DNA from 3 places in the Actinacidiphila reveromycinica genome. Region 1 is predicted to be linked to each of the others. Evidence: riboswitches for the same ligand, from Rfam matches in the RefSeq annotation. Region 1 holds a riboswitch; each other region holds the start of a gene.

Evidence for each region. A riboswitch is a leader RNA that binds a small molecule or an ion and turns the genes downstream of it on or off. The one in region 1 is predicted to bind cyclic di-AMP.
Region 2: another riboswitch for cyclic di-AMP. It lies ahead of RVR_RS22580 (C40 family peptidase); the one in region 1 lies ahead of RVR_RS15000 (M23 family metallopeptidase).
Region 3: another riboswitch for cyclic di-AMP. It lies ahead of RVR_RS03505 (M23 family metallopeptidase); the one in region 1 lies ahead of RVR_RS15000 (M23 family metallopeptidase).

What each region holds. Positions count from the first base shown of each region.
Region 1 is NZ_AP018365.1:3,638,160-3,644,622, forward strand. It holds gene RVR_RS14985 (LuxR C-terminal-related transcriptional regulator) at 1-891, shown strand, start outside; gene RVR_RS14990 (helix-turn-helix transcriptional regulator) at 1,042-1,995, shown strand; gene RVR_RS14995 (MBL fold metallo-hydrolase) at 1,992-3,017, shown strand; gene RVR_RS15000 (M23 family metallopeptidase) at 3,381-4,604, opposite strand; cyclic di-AMP (ydaO/yuaA leader) riboswitch at 4,617-4,754, opposite strand; gene RVR_RS15005 (N-acetylmuramoyl-L-alanine amidase) at 5,146-5,772, shown strand; gene RVR_RS15010 (bifunctional nitrate reductase/sulfite reductase flavoprotein subunit alpha) at 6,211-6,463, shown strand, end outside.
Region 2 is NZ_AP018365.1:5,300,956-5,307,418, reverse strand. It holds gene RVR_RS22585 (C40 family peptidase) at 1-930, shown strand, start outside; cyclic di-AMP (ydaO/yuaA leader) riboswitch at 1,109-1,263, shown strand; gene RVR_RS22580 (C40 family peptidase) at 1,271-2,344, shown strand; gene RVR_RS22575 (hypothetical protein) at 2,436-2,795, opposite strand; gene RVR_RS22570 (C40 family peptidase) at 3,469-4,524, shown strand; gene RVR_RS22565 (transglutaminase-like domain-containing protein) at 4,650-5,558, opposite strand; gene RVR_RS22560 (HAD family hydrolase) at 5,841-6,463, shown strand, end outside.
Region 3 is NZ_AP018365.1:839,362-845,824, forward strand. It holds gene rho (transcription termination factor Rho) at 1-16, shown strand, start outside; gene RVR_RS03500 (helix-turn-helix transcriptional regulator) at 353-3,856, shown strand; gene RVR_RS03505 (M23 family metallopeptidase) at 3,982-4,788, opposite strand; cyclic di-AMP (ydaO/yuaA leader) riboswitch at 4,794-4,964, opposite strand; gene RVR_RS03510 (GNAT family N-acetyltransferase) at 5,341-6,357, opposite strand.

The sequences.
Region 1 (6,463 bases):
ACGGGCAGGGGGACGGGCGCGTCCGCGGGCTGGGCGGCCGGCGGGCTGCCGGAGCGGCGCCAGGTCGCGGTGGACCAGTTCCCCGGCCCGCACGCGGGGGAGTTGGTGCTGCGGGAACTGGCCGCCGCGGCGCGCGAGTCCGCGGACACCCTCCACCACGACCCGCCGCCGCTGGACCGGCCCGAGCTGGAGTGGCGCCTGGAGGCGGACGCGGCGCTGGCCCGCCGCGGCGTCCGGGTCCGGGCGGTCTACCCGCGCGCGGCGCTGCACGAGCCCCTCCGTGCCCGCTTCCTCCAGGAGTTGTCCGACGCGGGCGTCATCGTGCGGGTGATCGACCACGTGGCGCATGACCTGATGATCTTCGACCGGCACACGGTGTGCCTGCCGTCCTGCGACCGCCCCGCGCGCCGGCGCGCCTTCCACTCCGCGCCGGCGCCGTCCGCGGGCTGCGAGCACGGCGACGGGTTCGACGCCCCGGGCGCACCGGGCTCCCCCTCGGCACACGGTGCGCCCGGACGGGTAGGCGCCACCGGGGCGTCCGAGCCGCCGGAACCGGCCGGGCCCTCGCTGCTGCGCGTCCGCGGCTCCGCCCTCGTCCGCTCCTTCACCGCGATCCACGAGTCGTACTGGCAGCGCGCCACTCCGCTGCCGCTGGCGGGGACCGGACTGCGGCACGCGGCGCTCGGCGAGATGGAGCGGGCGGTGATCCGGCTGATGACCAACGGCTACGGGGACGACCGGATCGCCCGCAAACTCCACATCGAGCGGCAGGCCGTGGAGGACGTGATGGCCGCCCTGATGGAACGCCTGGGCGCCGGCAGCCGTTTCGAGGTCGGGTACAAACTCGCCCGGGCCCTCGACCCCTCCGAGCTGTCCCCCGGTCGGGCCTGACCTCCCCCGCACCGGCCCGCACCACCCGTACACCCCGCCCGCCCGCACCACCGCTCACGCGCCACGCCGACCGGACGCCCCGCCGCACCACCCCGGCCGCACGTCTGCACCCCCGCGTGAAACGAACGAACCCTCGCTAAGGAACGGCACGTGATCGACCACCAGGCCATGCGGACCCTGCTCTCCCGGGCCCGTGCCCGGCAGGACCCCGCCGCGCTCGGGCTCTCCCCGCGCGCCGAACCGCGCGGCCGCAAGGTCGCGGGCCTGACCCACGAGCACATGACGCGCCTGCTCGGCTGGCCGGAGCACAAGTACGGCTACGTGGAGCGCGGTCGGCTCGCCGTCATCGACACCGGGCTCCTCGAACCGATCGCGCGGATACTGCGCCTGACCGAACAGGAGTGGGAGGCGCTGGTGTTCTACGCGACCGGCGCGCCGCCGCCCTTCCCGCTCGACCCGGAGGTCGGCCGCTCCGTGCCCCGGCCCTGGCGGCGGGTGCTGGCGAGCACCCCGGAGATCGCGTACGTCAGCGACGCGGCCTGGGACGTGGTCGCGTACAACTCGGCGTTCACCCGGCTGTTCGTGCCCGACGGCGTGCCGGTCAACGTGATGCGGTGGATGCTGCTCGCGCCGCGCGCCCGGGAGGTGCTCACCGACTGGGAGAACAGTTGGCTGCCCCTGCTGGTACCGCAGTTAAGGGCTCGGGCGGCGGCCCGACCGACCGATCCGACGCTCGTACGGCTGCTCGCGGACATCCGGCGTGACCCGCTGGTGGCGCCGTGCTACGACGCCCCGACCACGGACTACCTCCAGCCGCGGGCCGAGGCCGCCCGCCCCCTGCACCACCCCGACCTGGGCCCGGGGTGGGCGACGTTGTGCGCGGCGGAGCCGTTCGGGGTGACCGGCGGGCGGCTGATGTTCGTGCTCTTCGACCGGGGCGGACGGCCGGAGCCGCAGGAGCCGATGCACGCCCCGGCGGACCACCCGGTGGACCTCGACCCGCCATCCGTGGCGGCCGCGCCCGCAGGCCCGCCCGACGCGCCCGCCGACGGCCACCCCCGCGACCACCCGACCCCGCCCGACCAGCAGACTGGGACGCCATGAACATCGAACCACCGCGCCGCCTGGAGGCGTTGACGCCCTCGGTCCACGTGTGGCTGCCCGACGGGCACGACACCTGGGGCCTGGCCAACTGCGTCCTGATCACCGACCGGGACAGCGCGCTGCTGGTCGACACCCCCTACACCGCCTCCCTGGCCCGGCGCCTGGCCGACCTGGCCGCCGGCGTGATGGCGCCCGGCACGCGGATCACCACCGTCGTCAACACCCACGGCAACGGCGACCACGCGTACGGCAACGGGGTGTTCACGGCCGCGGGGGCGGAGGTGGTCAGCACCGAGGCCACCACCGAGCACCTGTGCAAGGAGCCGAGCCCGGCCCAACTCGCCCGCCTCGTCGCGGACTGCGACCCGGACACACCCCTCGGCGCCTACCTCAGGCGGCACTTCGCCCGCTACGGCGACTTCGGGGTGACCGAGGCGGTGCCGCCGACCCGCACCTTCAGCGACCGGCTCGACCTCGAAGTCGGCGGGATAGCGGTCGAGTTGATCGAGGTCGGACCCGCGCACACGGTCGGCGACCTGATCGTCAACCTGCCCGGCGAGGGCATCGTGTGCGCCGGGGACGTGATCTTCTGCGAGGACCACCCGGTGCACTGGGCCGGGCCGCTCGACGAGGTGCACCGCGCGGTGCAGCGCGTCCTGGCCTGCGACCCGCAGGTGATCGTGCCCGGCCACGGTCCCGTCATGACGCCCGCGGACGTGGCCGGCTACGCGGACTACCTGCTGCGGGTGCGCGACCGCATCCACGCCGCGCACGCGGCCGGCCACCCGATCGCACGGACCGCCGCCGAACTCATCGCGGCCGAGACCAACCCGCGGTGGGGGCTCACCGAACGGCTGGCCATCCTCACCGCCGTCGAGTACCGCGTCCTCGACGGCGACACGTCCCCGACCGACCTGATCCCCCTGGTCGACCTCGCGGCGCACCACGTCCTGCCCGCGACCGGCCCGAGCGGCCCGAGCGGCACGGCTGCCCCGGCCGCCGCCACGTCACCGGCCGTGTAGCGGAGCCGGCACGGCCCTCCCCCGGCGGACAGGCCGGCGGCCCCGGCGCCGGGGGGGTGGTCGCCAGGGCCGCCGGGGCGGTGGGGTCGTCGTCGGAGCGGTGGGACCGGCAGCGGCGGGGCCGTACGCGCGGTGGCGTACGGGGCCGCGCCGGGTGCGGGGCGGTTCCGTGCTCGGCTCGACACGGGCTCGGGGTTGTCACGGGCTCGGGCTCGTCACCGGCTCGGCACGCGCCCTCTCCGCGGGCTGGGCGCGGGCCGGTTCCGGGAGGCGTGGACGCCTGACCGTCAGGCGGGGTGATGCCGGGGCCGGGCCGGGGAGCCGACCGGACCACCGGACCACCGAACCGCCGGGTTCGCCGGACTAGATGGCGACGTCGTGGGCGCGCAGCCAGGGCAGCGGGTCGACGGGGGCGGCGCCATCCGGGCGCACCTCCAGGTGGAGGTGCGGCGCGGGCACGTTGCCGGTCGCGCCGACGCGGCCGATGGTGTCGCCGGTGGTGACCCGGCCGTCGGTGACGACCATGGTCGACAGGTGGCAGTACCGGAGTTCGGTGCCGTCGTCGAGGGTCAGGACGACCCGGTAGCCGTCGCTGCCGGCCCATCCCGCGGAGGTGACGGTGCCGCCGTGCACGGCGTGCACGGGGGTGCCGGTCGGCGCGGTGAAGTCCTGACCGTTGTGCAGGTTGGCCCAGGGGTCGGTCTCGCCGAACCCGGCGCCGAGCGTGGCGCAGGCGACCGGCTTGATGTACGAGGCGGCGAGCCGGGCCAGGCGCTCGGCCTCGGCGCGGACCGCCGCGGCGGCCTCCTCGCGGACCTTCTCCTCGGCGGCGGCCTTCGCGGCGGCGACCTGCTCGCGCACCTTGCGCTCGGCGGCCTCCCGGGCGGCCTGCGCGGCCTCGGCCCTCTCGACCACCTCGCGCTCGGCGCGGGCGACGGCCTCGCGCTGGGCGGCGACCTGGCCGAGGAGGCGCGCGCAGAGGGCCGCGCCGGGGTCGGCGGGAGCGGCCGGCTCGGCTTCTGCCACGGGCCCGGCCTCAGGTCCGGTGGGCGCGGGGTCCTCGTCGGCGACGGCGGGCCCGGGGTCCCGGACCGGGGCGAGGTCCAGGGCGGTCCGCGCGGCGAGCGCCTCGTCGGCGACCGGGCCGGCGGTCCCGGCCTCGTCCGGCTCCACCGGGGCGGGCTCGGCGACAGGCCGCGTCAGCAGGGTCGTCGCCCCGGCGGCGGCCGGTGCGGCGGACTCCGGCGCGGGGAGGGTCAGCGCGCTGGGGTCGTACGACGGCGGGCCGGCGAGCGGGGCGCCGCCGATCACGGCGTCGGGCAGCGGGTACCGGGCGGGGCGCGCGGCGGGCTCGGCCGCGGGGGCCGGGGCCAGGCCGGCCGCTCCGACGCTGGCGAAGGCCGCGAACGCGGGAACGGGGGCGGGCGCGGGGGCGCCCAGCGGACCCGGAGAGGTCAGAGCGGCGGAAGTGCCGTTCGCCGTGAGGCCGTTGGCCCGCTGGCGCGGAAGCCGGAGGTCGTCCCGCTCCTGGCCGGCGAAGTCGCCGTCGGGGCGGGCGGGTGCGTAGGCAAGCTGGTCGGACGCCACGACGGGCGCTCTCCTTTCCTTCCCTCTCGCCTACCGGGTTAGCTGACGGGTTCGGAGGAAGAAGGTCTCCTACGGGCCTGAACGCTGCCCGATTCACCCCATTTTCTCGGGTCCCCGGTTCCCGCGGACGGGATTCGGCAAGCGCGCGGTCCGCCGTCCTGGCGGCGGCGGTGACGACCGCGCTGCGTTATCGAACGTTAATAGAGCCGGAGTCGTTTTCCAAGCCGAATCCGAGAGTTGGGCGTGAGAACAAAGCAGGGTGGGTAGGGATGGAGCGGTCATATCGGTCAGCCGATGTGGCCGGGAAGTGATGTGAGCGTGCATCAGTCGTTATCGGAACGGGGGCTCGGTGGCCACGGTGCGTGAGCGGGCGAACTCGGCGCGCAGGCGGCCGCGGGGATCGCGCGGCCGATCCGCCAGTGGCATGGACCTCTGCCATTGCGCGAACCGCTTGGCAGGTCGCGGACGCGCGCCCCACGATGGGCGGGCCCGACGTTCTTGTCATGAACTTGACCATCCGTGACCCCACAGGGAGCCCCCCATGGAACGCCCCGACAGCCCTCGACTCCCCCACACCCGACGGTCGTTGCTGCGCAGCGGCCTCGCGCTCGGCACCGCCGCGGGCGCCGCGCTCACCGGCGGGCTGTGGGCCGGCAGCGGCCGGGCCTCGGCGGCCGCCGCCGTCGACTACCCCGGCGCCACCTGGGCTCCGGCCAGCACCGCCAACTACACGGCGTCCAACCGGCCCACGACCTACGCGATCGACATGGTCGTCATCCACGTCACCCAGGAGACCTTCGCCGACACCATCAGCCTCTTCCAGGACCCCGCCCACGCCGCCACGGCGCACTACGTCGTGCGCTCCGCCGACGGCGCCGTCGACCAGTGCGTCCGGGAACACGACGTGGCGTGGCACGCGGGCAACTGGGACTACAACACCCGCAGCATCGGCATCGAGCACGAGGGCTGGGTCGACGACGCGTCCTGGTTCACCGACGCGATGTACCACGCATCCGCCGCCCTCACGGCCGAGATCTGCGGCAAGTACGGCATCCCGAAGGACCGGCAGCACATCATCGGCCATGTCGAGGTGCCGGGCACCGACCACACCGACCCGGGCCCGAACTGGGACTGGGTGCGGTACATCCGGCTGGTGAACGGCGGCTGAGGCGGGGCGGGGCGCGGGCGGTGCGGACGCGGGGCCGCGCGGATGCGGGGTGACTGGCGGCGCGGCCCGGGGCGGTACGGCCCGGGGCGGTACGGCCCGGGGCGGGGCGGCCCGGGGCGGGGCGGGCCGTACGGCCCGGGGCGGGGGCGGGGCGCGGGATGTGGGGGGCGCGATCCTCACACCCGGGTGACGGTGCCTGTGCAGGGGGCGTAACCGGCCACGCTTCGCGGGCGTGACCGGGGCGAAACCGGCCCTTCGTACGGTGCGACGGTCAGCCGTACCCGAGAGGGGAGCCGCGTGTCCGCGACCGTGCCCGCACCCGCGACCGTGCCCGTGCCGGGGTCCGCACCCGCGTCCCCACCCCCCGGCGCGGGCGGGCCGGGCGGCGCGGCCGAACAGGTCCGCACGGTCTGCGCGTACTGCGGGGTGGGCTGCGGGATGGTGCTGGACGTCACGACCGGGCCGGACGGACGGCGCAGGGTGGTCAAGGCGTCCGGCGACAAGGAGCACCCGGCGAACTCCGGTCGGCTGTGCACCAAGGGCGCCACCACCGCGGACATGCTCGCCGCGCCCGGCCGGCTGACCACCGCCCTGGTCCGGGCGGAGCGCGGCGGCCCTGCCGAGCCGGTGCCGGTCGCCGAGGCGGTGGCGCGCACGGCCGCGCGACTGCGGGCGATCGTCGACGAGCACG
Region 2 (6,463 bases), 1.7 Mb from region 1:
GCCACCCAGAAGTACGACCAGGCGCAGGAGCAGACCGACCGGCAGAACACCAAGGTCAACAAGCTGCTCGCGCAGGTCGCCCGGAAGACGCAGCAGCTCAACGACTCCCGGCGCGTGCTGGGCGAGTTCGCGGCGGCGCAGTACCGCAGCGGCGGCGACCTGACCACCAGCCGCTACCTGCTGTCGGGCGACCCGCAGGACCTTGCCGACGAGGTGCACCTGACGGACGTGATGGGCAAGCGCGAGCACGCCGCGGTCGAGGCGTACCAGACCCAGCAGGTCGCGGTGACCCAGCAGCGGGTCGAGGCGGCCAAGAGCCTGGCCACGCTGACCGCCCAGCAGGGCGTGCTGAAGTCCGCCAAGCAGGACGTGCAGACGAAGCTCGGCGCCGCGCAGAAACTCCTCAACAGCCTCAACGCCCAGGAGAAGAAGCGGCTGGCGCAGTTGCAGGCGCAGCAGGAGGCGGCCGCCAAGGCGAAGGCCGAGAAGCTCGCGGCCCAGGAGAAGGCGAAGCAGGCGGCGGCGGCCAAGGCGGCGGCCGCGGCGAGCGCGACCACCACCACGACCACCTCGACGGCCGGATCCACCGCCGCCGAACAGGCCATCGCCTTCGCCCGCAAGCAGCTCGGCAAGCCGTACGTGTGGGGCGCCACCGGCCCGGACTCCTACGACTGCTCGGGGCTGACCCAGGCCGCCTACAAGGCCGCCGGGATCGACCTGCCGCGCACCACCTACGACCAGGTGAACGTGGGCACCAGGGTGGCGGAGTCCGACCTCCAGCCGGGCGACCTGATCTTCTTCTACAGCGACGTGAGCCACGTCGGGCTCTACATCGGCGACGGCGAGATGATCCACGCCCCGCACACCGGCACCGTGGTGAAGATCGCCCCCATCACCGAGATGCCCTTCTACGCGGCCGTCCGCCCGTAATGGCAGCTGTCGTCCGTGTCGCCACCGCATGACCCGGATGTCCGTCGAGCCCTCCGGTAAAACCCAAGGTCACAAAGCGATTTCGGTCACATTGCAATCCAAACTTCCCAAGATGCCGCGAAGTTGACTACGGTAGCCCGCTAGGTGGTCCGCCTCCCGCCGGCAACGGTCCGGCAGCGCACCGCCTCCGCCTAATCCGGCCACCGGCCGGAGCCGGGGACCCAGGAGCACTTCGGGGTGAATCGGGGCAGACGCGACGAGCGCCGGCCCCGTAGGGCGACCTTCCCCGCCCGAACCCGTCAGCTAACCCGGTCGGCGGTCCACGGAAGGAGTCGCCTCCTTGGCGTCGCACCGCAAGCCGCGCACCCCGATACTCGCGTCGACGGGCGCGCGGGCCGCCGTCGGGATCACCACCGCGGCCCTGGCATCGGTCACCCTCTTGAGCGAGACGGCGAACGCGGCCCCCGCGAAGCCCTCCATCAGCGAGGTCAAGAAGCAGGTCGACACGCTCAACCAGCAGGCCGAGGTCGCCACCCAGCAGTACGACCAGGCCAAGGAGAAGACGGCGGCGCAGCGCACCAAGACCAACCAGCTGCTCGCCCAGGTCGCCGACAAGACCGAGCAGATGAACGAGTCCCGGCGCGTGCTGGGGCAGTTCGCGGCCGAGCAGTACCGCACCGGCGGTCTCGGCTCCACCACGCAACTGCTCTTCTCGGACGACCCGCAGAGCTTCCTGTCGCAGAACCACCTGCTGGACCGGCTGACCGCCACGCAGGAGCAGGCGCTCAAGACGTTCAAGATCCAGCAGGAGCAGGCGTCCGTCCAGCGCGCCCAGGCCACCGCGAGCCTGAAGCAGCTGACCAGCTCGCAGAGCACGCTCGCCACGCAGAAGAAGAACGTCCAGACGAAGCTCGCCGCCGCGCAGAAGCTGCTCAACACCCTCACCGCCGCGCAGAAGGCCAAGCTCGCCGCGTTGCAGCGGCCGAAGACGACCACGTCGTCGTCCTCGTCGTCCTCCTCCTCGTCGTCGTCCGGCACCACCCCGACCTACACCGGCAGCGCCACCGGCCGCGCGGCCGCCGCGATCCAGTTCGCGCTGGCGCAGCAGGGCAAGCCGTACGTCTTCGGTGCCACCGGCCCCAGTTCGTACGACTGCTCGGGCCTGACCCAGGCCGCCTACAAGGCCGCGGGGGTCAGCATCGGGCGCACCACCTGGGACCAGGCCAAGGACGGCACCGCGGTCTCGGAGGCCGACCTGCGCCCGGGCGACCTGGTGTTCTTCTACTCCGGCCTCAGCCACGTCGGGATCTACATCGGCAACGGCAACATCGTGCACGCCCCGCACACGGGCGCGTCGGTCGAGGTCGCCCCGCTGAGCTGGATGCCGTTCGCCACGGCGCGCCGCATCGTCTGACCGCCCGCGCCCGCGCCGGATTCGGCGGAGGGCGCGGTGCCGGCGGTCGGCGCGCTGCCGTCCGCCGGCGCGGTGTCGGCGGTCGGCGCGCTCAGGTCCAGAGCACCGCGATGAAGATGTTGACGACGGTCAGGCCGCCGACCGCGCCGAAGGAGACCGCGTCGACCTCCTCCTCGTCGCGCCTGACGTAGACCAGCCCGAGGATCACCAGCAGCACGGCCAGCTTGACGCCGATCTTGACGCTGCTCAGGTGCCGGTCGTCGGCGTGCGCCAGACCGACGAGTGCCACACCGGTGACCAGCATCGCGCAGGCCCCGTAGAGCATGCCGGGCACGAAGCGCGGCGCGGCACCGACCCGGCCCATCGCCTTGAGCTGGGTGAGGAAGCCGCCCAGCAGCGCCGCGATGCCGATGATGTGCAGCCCGACGAAGACATTGATGAGGGTGTCCATGCGCCGGACCCTACGGCGCGCATAGCACCGGGCGGCGGGCGGGGTGCCGTATCGCGGGCTTCGGTCGCCCGGCGCCCGGATGCGGGCGGGTCACCCGTCGGACGGCGGTCGGATCCGGTCGGCCGCGACGGAAAGCGGGCAGTCCCGGACAGTGGGCCCGGGTGGGGTCGGGGGCAGGTTTAGCGTCACTGGCAGGTGGCCGGTACCCATCGCCGACGGCTCGTCCCCGGCGCGGCCACCTCCGCCGGGCCCGGCGGCGCCGCGTTCCCCCGTGCACGGTGCCGCCGGGCCTCCCCGACGAAGGAGTGACGGCCGCATGGCCTCGCACAGTCGCCGCAGTCGCCACCGCCGCGGCCCGGCCCCCGCCCCGGTCCCGCCGGTCGGCCCGGCGGGCCGCGCGGCCTCCGCCGGCCGGCCCACCGACGGCGCCCACGCCGACCGCCCGGCGAACGGCCGGGCATCCGGCCCCGCGGCCGTCGACCGTACTCCCGCCGACCACCCGGCGAGCCGCCACGCACCCACCGACCGTGCCCCCGGCAGCCGCCCGACCCCCGGCCGCCCGACCCCCGGCCGTTCCTCCGCCGACCGCCCGACGGCGCACCGCGCCTCCGCCGGCCCGGCCCCGGCCCGGGCTCCGCTCGGCGGGCTTCCGGCCGCCCGCGCCGCCCTCTCGCTGGTGCTGGTCTCGGCCGCGTCCGTCGGCGCGCTCGGCGGGAACGCGCAGGCCGCACCGGGCCCGGGCGGCGGCCCGGTGACCGCCGGCCCGGACGGCGCCGCCGCGACACCCGCGACCCCCGCGGCAATCCGCGCCCGGGTCGACGCCCTGTACCGGCGCGCGGAGACGGCCACGCAGCAGTACGACGGCGCGCGGCAGCAGGTCGGCGCCGCCCGCGCGGCGGTGGACGGCCTCCAGGACGAACTGGCCCGCAAGACCGCGCGGCTCGACACCACCCGCGACACGCTGGGCGCGGTCGCGGCCGCGCAGTACCGCTCGGGCACGCTCGACCCCACGCTCCAACTCGCGCTCAGCTCCTCGCCGGAGACGTACCTCGCCCAGGCCGGCGCGCTGGACCGGATCGGCGACCGGCAGGCCGCGGCGCTGTCCCGGCTCGCCGGTGAGCGGCGCGACATCGAGCAGACCCGTACCGAGGCGAACGGCCGGCTCGCCGCCCTCAAGGCCGCGCAGGGGCGACTCGCCGACCGCAAGCGGACCGTGCAGAGCGCGCTGCACGCGGCGCAGGCCCTGCTCGCGTCGCTCACCCCGGCCCAGCGCGCGGCCGTCGACGCCTCCGACGGCTCGGGCGGCACCGCCCGGCACTCGGGAGGTGCCGCCACCCGCGGCACCTCCCGCGCACGGCTCGACGCCGACCCGGCGCCCTCCGCGCGCGCCGCGCGGGCCGTCGCCTTCGCCTACCGGGCCATCGGACGGCCCTACGTGTGGGGCGCCACCGGCCCCGGCGCGTACGACTGCTCGGGGCTCACCCAGGCCGCGTGGAAGGCCGCCGGCGTTTCCCTGCCGCGCACCACCTACACCCAGATCAACGCCGGGACCCGCGTGCCGCGGTCCGCGCTGCGCCCGGGCGACCTGGTGTTCTTCTACTCCGGCGTCTCCCACGTGGGGATCTACATCGGACACGGCGAGATGATCCACGCCCCGCACCCGGGCGCCGCGGTCCGGATCGCCCCGATCTCCGAGATGCCCTTCGCCGGCGCCACCCGCCCGGCCTGACGCTGCCCACCCGCCCGGCCCGACGACGCCCTCACGCCCGGCCCGACGCTGCCCATCCGCCCGGCCCGACGACGCCCTCACGCCCGGCGGAACGGCCCGGCTCCCCGGGGGACGAACCCCGGGCCTCAGCGCAGGGTGACCTGGGCGGGGCCGTTGAAGGGGGCCAGGGACAGGACGGTCGCGGGGGTGCGCAGCCCGTCGTGGCCGGCGAACAGCGCGCGGGCCGCCGCGAAGGGCACCTCGCCGCCGGTGACGCGGGCGGCGGTGTCGTACAGCGCGCGGATCTCGCCGGTCATCCCGTCGTCGCTTTCGGCGCCGGTGCCCCAGACGTCCCACAGCAGGGTCTCGACCTTGTTCAGGGCGGCGAGGTCGAGCCGCACGTTGCCGGCCACGAACCACTCCCCCACCATCGGCCCGTCGGGCAGTCGCAGACCGAAGGACTTCGGGTCCGCCGCCCCGGAGCGGACCAGCCGCCACGCCTCGCCTGCGGTGAGGAAGCGGTCCCGCGGCACGTCGGTCGGGTCGAAGGGCATCGGGTACCAGCCGCTGTCGGCGATCTGCGCGTCGGCCAGCAGCCAGCCCCGCTCCTCGTCCCAGTACTCGGTGACGACGTGGTCGGAGTGGAACCCGTCGGTCCCGAAGTAGTCGGCGAAGCCGGAGCGCAGGCGCGCGGGGACGCCGACGTGGCGCAGCAGGGAGACGTGCAGGAGGGTGAAGTCCCGGCAGATCCCGACGAACCGGTCGGCGAGCTCCCGCCGTTCCGCCAGCGGGGCGCCGTCCCGGTCCACCACCAGCCGCAGGATGTCGTCCACGTAGCGGCTCTCCGCGTCGTCGCGCATCCGGTCCGCGGCGATCGGCACCCCGAACTGCCCGCCCTCGACCCGGTGGACCATCACCTCCCGGACCACCCGCGCGAGCGCGCCGGCGTCCCTGGGCAGGTCGGTGTACCAGCCGACGAACTCGCCGGGGTCGGAGAAGGCGCTCTGCGAGGCGTAGAAGGCGGCTTCCTCCGGGGCGAGGCGGTGTGCGGTCATGGCGGAGCCCCCTGCCTGCGGTACCCGTTCTCGGCACCGGACCTCGGCCACGATCCCGACGAGCGCTCCGGCGCACCCCACCGTGCCAAAATCCGCCCCGCCGTGTCCAGGGTCCGTACCGCCACCGGTACCGCGGCGGTACGCCACCGGTACGGCCGGACGGCCCCGGCTTGACCTTCCCCCTGGGACAGGCCCCATCGTGGTCGCACCGGCCGCCGCCCGGGCCGGACGCCCCGGCCGGACCCCCGGGCCGGACCGGCCACGCCTCGGAAGGACGACCGTATGACCTCTGCGACGGCGACCGCGTGCCTCGTTCTCGACATCGGCGGGGTGCTGGAACTGACCCCGCGCACCGGCTGGGACCTGGCCTGGGACCGGCGGCTGGGCCTGCCGGCCGGCACCGTGGACCAGCGGCTGGCACCGGTGTGGCGGGCGGGCGAGGTCGGCGCCGTGACCGAGCCGGAGGTGCGGACCGCGGTCGGCACCGCGCTCGGCCTCGACGCGGACCGGACCGAGGCGTTCCTCGCCGACCTGTGGACGGAGTACCTGGGCGTGCCGAACACCGAACTGATCGCGTACCTGGAGGAGATACGGGGGCGCTGCACGCTGGGCATCCTCAGCAACAGCTTCGTCGGCGCCCGGGAGCGCGAGGAGGAGCGGTACGGCTTCGCGTCCCTGGTCGGCGGACCGGACGCGGTCGTCTACTCCCACGAGATCGGCCTGTCCAAGCCCGATCCGCGGGCGTTCACGCTGACCTGCGAGCGGCTGGGCGCCCGTCCGGCCGACTGCCTGTTCGTGGACGACCTGCCGGCGAACGTCGAGGCGGCCGAGGCGGTCGGGATGTCCGCGGTGCTCCACACGGACAACGCCACGACGCTGAAGCGGATCGCGGCCCATCTCGCGGC
Region 3 (6,463 bases), 2.8 Mb from region 1:
CCCCGGCGCCTCGTAAACCGGCCTCGCAGGCCCCGCTGTCCCGCAGACCCCGCCGTCCCGCAGACCCCGTCTCCTCAAAGGCCCGTCTCCTCAAAGGCCCCGCCGCCTCTCCGCAGGGGCGGAGAACCCGGTGCCGCCGGGCGGTCCGGCCCGGCAGGACCGGCGGACGACCGACGGAGACCTCACCGACCGCTGCGGCTGGAGCGGCCGGACGGTGGGTGCCCGCCGGTCGAGCGGGTGATCCGCGCCGTGCTGCCCACACCGCTGACGACCCCGCTGACGGCACCACCGGCGGCACCGCACGCGGCGGCGGGGCCCGGTGCGGCGGACGGCATCGGCTAACGTGCGGCGCATGCTGCTGGGACGGGAAGCCGAGGCGGACACGGTCGGCGCGCTGCTGGAGGGCGCGCGGTCCGGACGCAGCGGGGTGCTGGTGGTACGCGGGGACGCCGGGATCGGCAAGACCGCGCTGCTGGCCCACGCCGTGGCCCGGGCGGACACGGACGGCTTCAGGGTGGTCCGCGGCTCCGGCATCGAGTTCGAAGCCGAACTTCCCTACGCCGGACTGGAGTTGCTGCTGCGCCGGGCGATGGGGTCGATCGGGTCGGTGCCGGAGCCCCAACAGCGGGCGCTGCGCGCGGCGTTCGGGCTGGCCGCCGGGACGTCGGGCGAGCCGATGTTCGTGGGCCTCGCGGTGCTGTCGCTGCTGGCGGGGCACGCGGGCGGCGGACCGCTGCTGTGCGTCGTGGACGACGCGCAGTGGCTGGACCGCGCGTCGGCGGACGCGCTGGTGTTCGCGGCCCGGCGGCTGGACGCGGAGGGCGTGGTGATGCTCCTCGCGGCGCGCGACGGCGAGGGATCGTTCCGCGCGCCGGGTCTGCCGGTCCTGCGGCTGGCCGGGCTCGACGCGGCGGCGGCGGGTCTGCTGCTGGCGGAGCGGGGTGCCGGGCTGGCCCCCGCCGTGCGCCGCCGGGTGCTCGCCGAGGCCCAGGGCAACCCGCTGGCGCTGCTGGAACTGCCCCTCGCCCTGGCCCCGGCGACGGCCGTCGCCGGGAACGCGCCGGGCGCCGCGCCCGCACCGCCTCCCGCCGGCGCGCCGGGGGCGACGCGTACGACGAGGGCGGCTGCCGCCACCGGCGGGGCGGGCAACGGCGGCACGGCACCCGTCGCGGGTACGGCCGGCGCCGACGGCCCCCTCAACGCCACGACCGCGGCGGGCGCCCGAGGACCGGCGGGCGCGACGGGCACCGCCGCGCCCGTACGGACCGCCGACGTGGCGGAGGCCGCCGGTCCGACCGGGTCCGGCGCGGCGGCACCCACGGCCGGTACGGCGGGTCCCGCCACCGCCCGCCCGCGCACCATGTCCACGGCAGGCGCGGCCGCCGCACTCGGCGCACCCGATGCCGCCGACGCGGCCCGCGGTACCGACCCCGCGCCCGCCACCGGCGCGCCGGACGCGAGCAAACCGCCGGGTCCGGCACGCACCGGCGCTCCCCCACGGACCGCCGACGACGCGGGTGGCGTCCCCGCCGCCCCGACCACCGGCCTCCTCCCCGCCCCCGAAGTGACGAGCGCGTCCGGCACGGCGGCCACCTCGCCCGCCTCCGGCACCACCAGTGCGGTCGGCACGTCGAGCGCGTCGGGTGCGGCCGGCGCCGACGGCGGGGCCGTGGCCGACGGTGCCGGACCTGACGGCTTCGGACCGGGCGCGCTGCCGCTGACCAGCAGGCTGGAAGCCGCCTTCCACGGCCGGGTCGGCCACCTCCCGCCCGGCACCCGGACCCTGCTGCTGATCGCCGCCGCCGACCACACCGGCGTCCCGGAGACCCTGCTCGCCGCGGCCACCGCGCTCGGGGTGGGCGTGGAGGACCTGCCGCCCGCGCAGGACGCCGGGATCGTGCTGGTGGACGAGGAGGACCGGCTCCGCTTCCGCCACCCGCTGATGCGGGCCGCGATCCACCAGCGCGCGCCGCTGCCGGAGCGGCTGGCGGCGCACCGGGCGCTGGCCGACGCGGCGGACCCGGTGCACGACCCGGACCACCGGGCCTGGCACCTCGCGATGGCCGCGACCGGCCCCGACGAGGAGGTGGCCGCCGCCCTGGAGGCCACCGCGGTCCGGGCCCGCGAGCGCAGCGGCCACTCCGCGGCGTCGGTCGCCTACGAGCGCGCCGCCCGGTTGAGTCCCGGCTCCGCCGCCCGCGCCGGCAGGCTGCTGCTGGCCGCCGAGTCCGCCTCGGAGGCGGGCGAGCTGCCCCGGGCCCGGGAGTTCGCGGAGCGGGCCGCCCGCGCGGCCTCCGACGCCCTGCCCCCGGGCTCCGCGGAGCAGGCGGTGGTGCGGGCCCGGGCGCTCGACGTACGGGCGCTCGCCGACTTCTGGCAGGGCGCGTTCCCCGGCGCGCACCGGATGCTGCTGGAGGGCGCCGAGGCCGCGGCCGCGGCCGACCCCGAACGGGCCGGGCGGATGCTGGTGCAGGCGGTGCACACCGGCTGGTACCTGGGCGCCGTGAAGGTGCGGGCGACCGTCGGGCGGCTGGCGGCCCTGGAGTTGCCCGCGGGCACGGCGATCCGCGCGGTCGCGGACTTTCTCGCCGGAGCCCTGGCGGACGCCCTCGGCCCGGATCCGTCCGGACCGGCCGCCGCGCAGCGCCCTGACCCCGTGTGCCCCGACCCTGTCCCCCCGGACGCCGGACACCCGGGAGCCGGACACCCGGAAGCAGGCCCGCCCGCCCCGGAGTCGGTCTCCTCGGCCGCCTCGGCAGCCCGCGCCGGCGGCGCCGACCCGCGCGAGCTGGCGATGCTGTGCGCGGCCGGCATGCTGCGCGGGCAGGACGCCGAATCCCACGCGCTGGCCGTGGAGTTGGCGGCCGAGTGCCGGGACGCCGGTGGTCTGGGCCGGCTCGCCACGGTGCTGTTCTTCCAGGCCGAGGTCGAGCTGTTCCAGTCGCGGCTCACCGACGCGCACGCCACCGCCGCCGAGTGGCTGCGCATCCACCCCGGCACGCGACAGGCGCAGTGGGTCAGCCAGTTGAACGGTGTGCTGGCCCATGTGGCGGCGTTGCGGGGCGAGGACGCGGAGTGCCGTGCCCGTGCCGCGGAGGCGCTGGCGGCCGCACCGGGCGCCCCGACCGCGCCGGGCGCGAGTTGGGCGTACTGGTCGCAGGGCCTGCTCGACCTCGGTGCCGGCCGCGCCCGATCGGCGCTGGAGCGGCTGGAGTTGCTGGCCGATCCGCTGCTCAGCCACCAGATCTCGGCCACCCGCAGCGTGCCGGACCTGGTGGAGGCCGCGGTGCGGGTGGGCGAACCCGGGCGCGCGGCCGAGCCGTTCGACCGGTTCGAGCGGTGGGCGCGGGGCACGGGGCAGGGCTGGGCGGCGGCCATGGCGTCCCGCTGTCGGGCGCTGCTGGCCCCCGACGAGGAGGCCGAGGAGCACTTCACGGCGGCCCTGGCCGGCCACGACCCGCACCGGCGCCCCTTGGAGGCGGCCCGCACCGGGCTGCTGTACGGCGAGTGGCTGCGGCGGGCCCGGCGCAGGAACGAGGCCGCCGGGCGGCTGCGGTCCGCGCTGGAGGTGTTCGAACGGCTCGGCGCCCGTCCGTGGGCGGACCGGTCCCGCCGCGAACTCGACGCGTGCGGAGTTCCGGTGACGGGTCGTCAGGAGTCGCGGTCGCCTGCGGACCGGGCGGGACTCACCCCGCAGGAGTCGCAGATCGTCCGGCTGGCCGCGCAGGGCCTGTCGAACAAGGACATCGCCGCACGGCTGTTCCTGAGCCCGCGCACCGTCGGCTACCACCTGTACAAGGCGTATCCGAAGCTCGGTGTCGCCTCACGCGGTGAACTGGCCGCGCTGCTCGGTTGACCCGTCCCGTCCACCTCGTCCGTACAGTCATCGGCGGCCCCGCGACGCCCCCGGACGCCGGTGCGCCCGCCCGGACACCGAGGACCGGACGGGCGCAGCGCGCAGGGGGCGGTGCCGCGGCACCGTCAGATGACGACGCCGTGGCCGCGCATGTAGGCGACCGGGTCGATGTCCGAGCCGTAGCTCGGCGTGGTGCGCACCTCGAAGTGCAGGTGCGGACCGGTGACGTTGCCGGTCGCGCCCGAGACGCCGATCTCCTGGCCCTCGGTGACGGTCTGGCCGGCCGAGACCAGCGTCTTCGACAGGTGGCCGTACAGGGTGTACCTGCCGTCGGCGTGGTGGACGATCACGTCGTTGCCGTACGCGCCGTCCCAGCCGGCCGACACGACGGTGCCGGCGGCGACCACGTGCACCGGGGTGCCGGAGCCGACGAGGAAGTCGACGCCGGTGTGCGAACCGCTGGACCACAGGGAGCCGGACGCCTTGTAGCCGGTGCCGATGGCGGCGTCGCCGACCGGCTTCATCCAGCCGGTGCCGGCCGTGGCCGACTTCGCGGCCGTGGCGGAGGCGGCGGTGCTCGCGGTGGACTTCGCCTGCGGCACGGCCTGCGCGACGTGCAGGGTCAGCACGGTGCCGGGGCGGATCAGGCCCGGGTCGGACCCGATGGCGGCCTTGTTGTCCTGGTACAGCCGCTTCCAGCCGCCGGTGACGTGCTGCGCCGTGGCGATCTTGACGAGGGTGTCGCCCTTGACGACCTTGTACGTGGCCGTGGCGGAGGTGGTGCTCTTCTCCGGGGTGGCCGCGCCGGCGTGGGTCGCGGCGACCAGCGGCAGCACGAGCGCGGCGCTGCCTGCGCCGGCGGCCACGGTCAGACGGGTGAGGCGGCGGCCGCCCAGGATCCTGGGCCTGCGGTGCCGGTTGCGTGCGGGCATGGGGGATGTCCTCTCCTACGCCTGCGAGGTGAGCTGTCGGGTTCGGGCGGGAGATGCCCGGCCGCGGGTGCGGCTTCACCCCGAGCCGCCCGGACGCGCGCCGCTGGCGCGGCGGTCGGTCCGGGCGGCGACCTGTCCTGGGTCCCCCGCTCCTGCCATGTCGGTGCTCGGATGATCCGCGGGGTGGGCGGTGGCAGGACTCGGCGGTCCGCCCGGCGGATGGGAAGCGGGTTGCCCCGCACCCGACGGAACGTAGGGGAACCCGCTCCGGGCGGGCAAACAGCGGGGGCCGCCTCCCCGGGCGCCGCGGTCACGGTGTGTGGCCGCACACCCGGATGTCCGCTATGCGATCCTTACGTCGAGTGCGCCGTCCGACACCGTCCATCACGTTTCGCCCCCTGCGACCACACTCCGTCCCCCGATCAAGCGCGGACCGTGCCCACCCGGTGATACCGCTCACAGACGCGCCAAATGTCCCTCTTTGTACGATTTTCGGGGTCGCGCGCGCACCGGTCGGCGCCCTCGGCGGAGGGCGGTCGGGGCGGCCCGCCCTCAGAACGTGCCGGCCGGCCCGGTGAGGCGGTGGTCCAGGGTGCGGGCGAGGCGGTAGGCGACCGGGCGGAAGCCGATCGCCGGGAGGTGCCCGGCGGCGTGCGGGGACGCGGACGGCCACTGCGCGGCCATGTACCGGTGCCCGGCGTCGTACGCCCAGGCGAGCGCGGTCGCCAGCAGCACCCGGCTGATCCCCTCCCCGCGGAAGGCGGTGTCGACGTACATCTCGACGAGCTCGACGCTGGATTCGGGCACCACCGGGTCGGGCCGCGCGGGCACCAGCAGCACCATGCCGATCTCCTCGCCCCGCCGGGAGGCGATCCACGCGCCGCACCGGGAGTCCGCGAGCGCGGCCGCGTAGTGCACGCGCAGCGCAGCGAGCGCGGTCTCCGGCTGCGGCTGGAAGGTGGCGGTGCCGCGCTGCCGCCGCGCGGACTCCGCGGCCATCCGGCCGATCTGCGGCAGGTCGCCCGGGCCGGCGCGGCGGATGGCGAGCCCCTCGACCCCGCGCGGCTGCCGCCCGCGCGCCTTGACCGCCATCAGGCCGTGCACCCGGTCCCGGCCGAACCCGAGGTCGGACCAGGGCGCGGTGCCGACGTCGCCGGCCGGCACATCGACGTAGTGCGCCAACCGCCGGTCGGCGACGAGCCGTTCGGCGACCCGGACGTACAGCGCGCGCAGCACCTCGCTCTCGCGGCCGGCGGGCAGCGCGTGGCCGCCGTGCGGGACGAGGGCGGAACGCGGGTGGGCGCGCAGCGCGGCCGGATCGTCCGGGGCGAGATCGACCGGCACGGCCGCGAGGTGCCCGATCAGGCCGCCGTCGCCGTCGAGGGCGCTGACCGCCTCCACCCCGGGCGTCCGGTGGAGCCTGCCGAGCAGGTCCTCCCCGCGCACCGGACCGTCGGCGAGCCAGGACCGCTGCGACGGGGGCCGCCGGGCGCGGGCGAACCAGCGGTCGTACCGCTGCACGGCGAGGGGTATGTGCTCGGTGGTCAGCGGCGCGATGGCGACAGTCATGGTGCTCGTGGACGCTAGCGGTGCGCGCCGCCCCAGGGCAAGGCGGGTCCGGACGGCCGCCGGGACAGGCCGGGACGGGTGCCCGCCAAGCGCCCGAAAAGCCGTG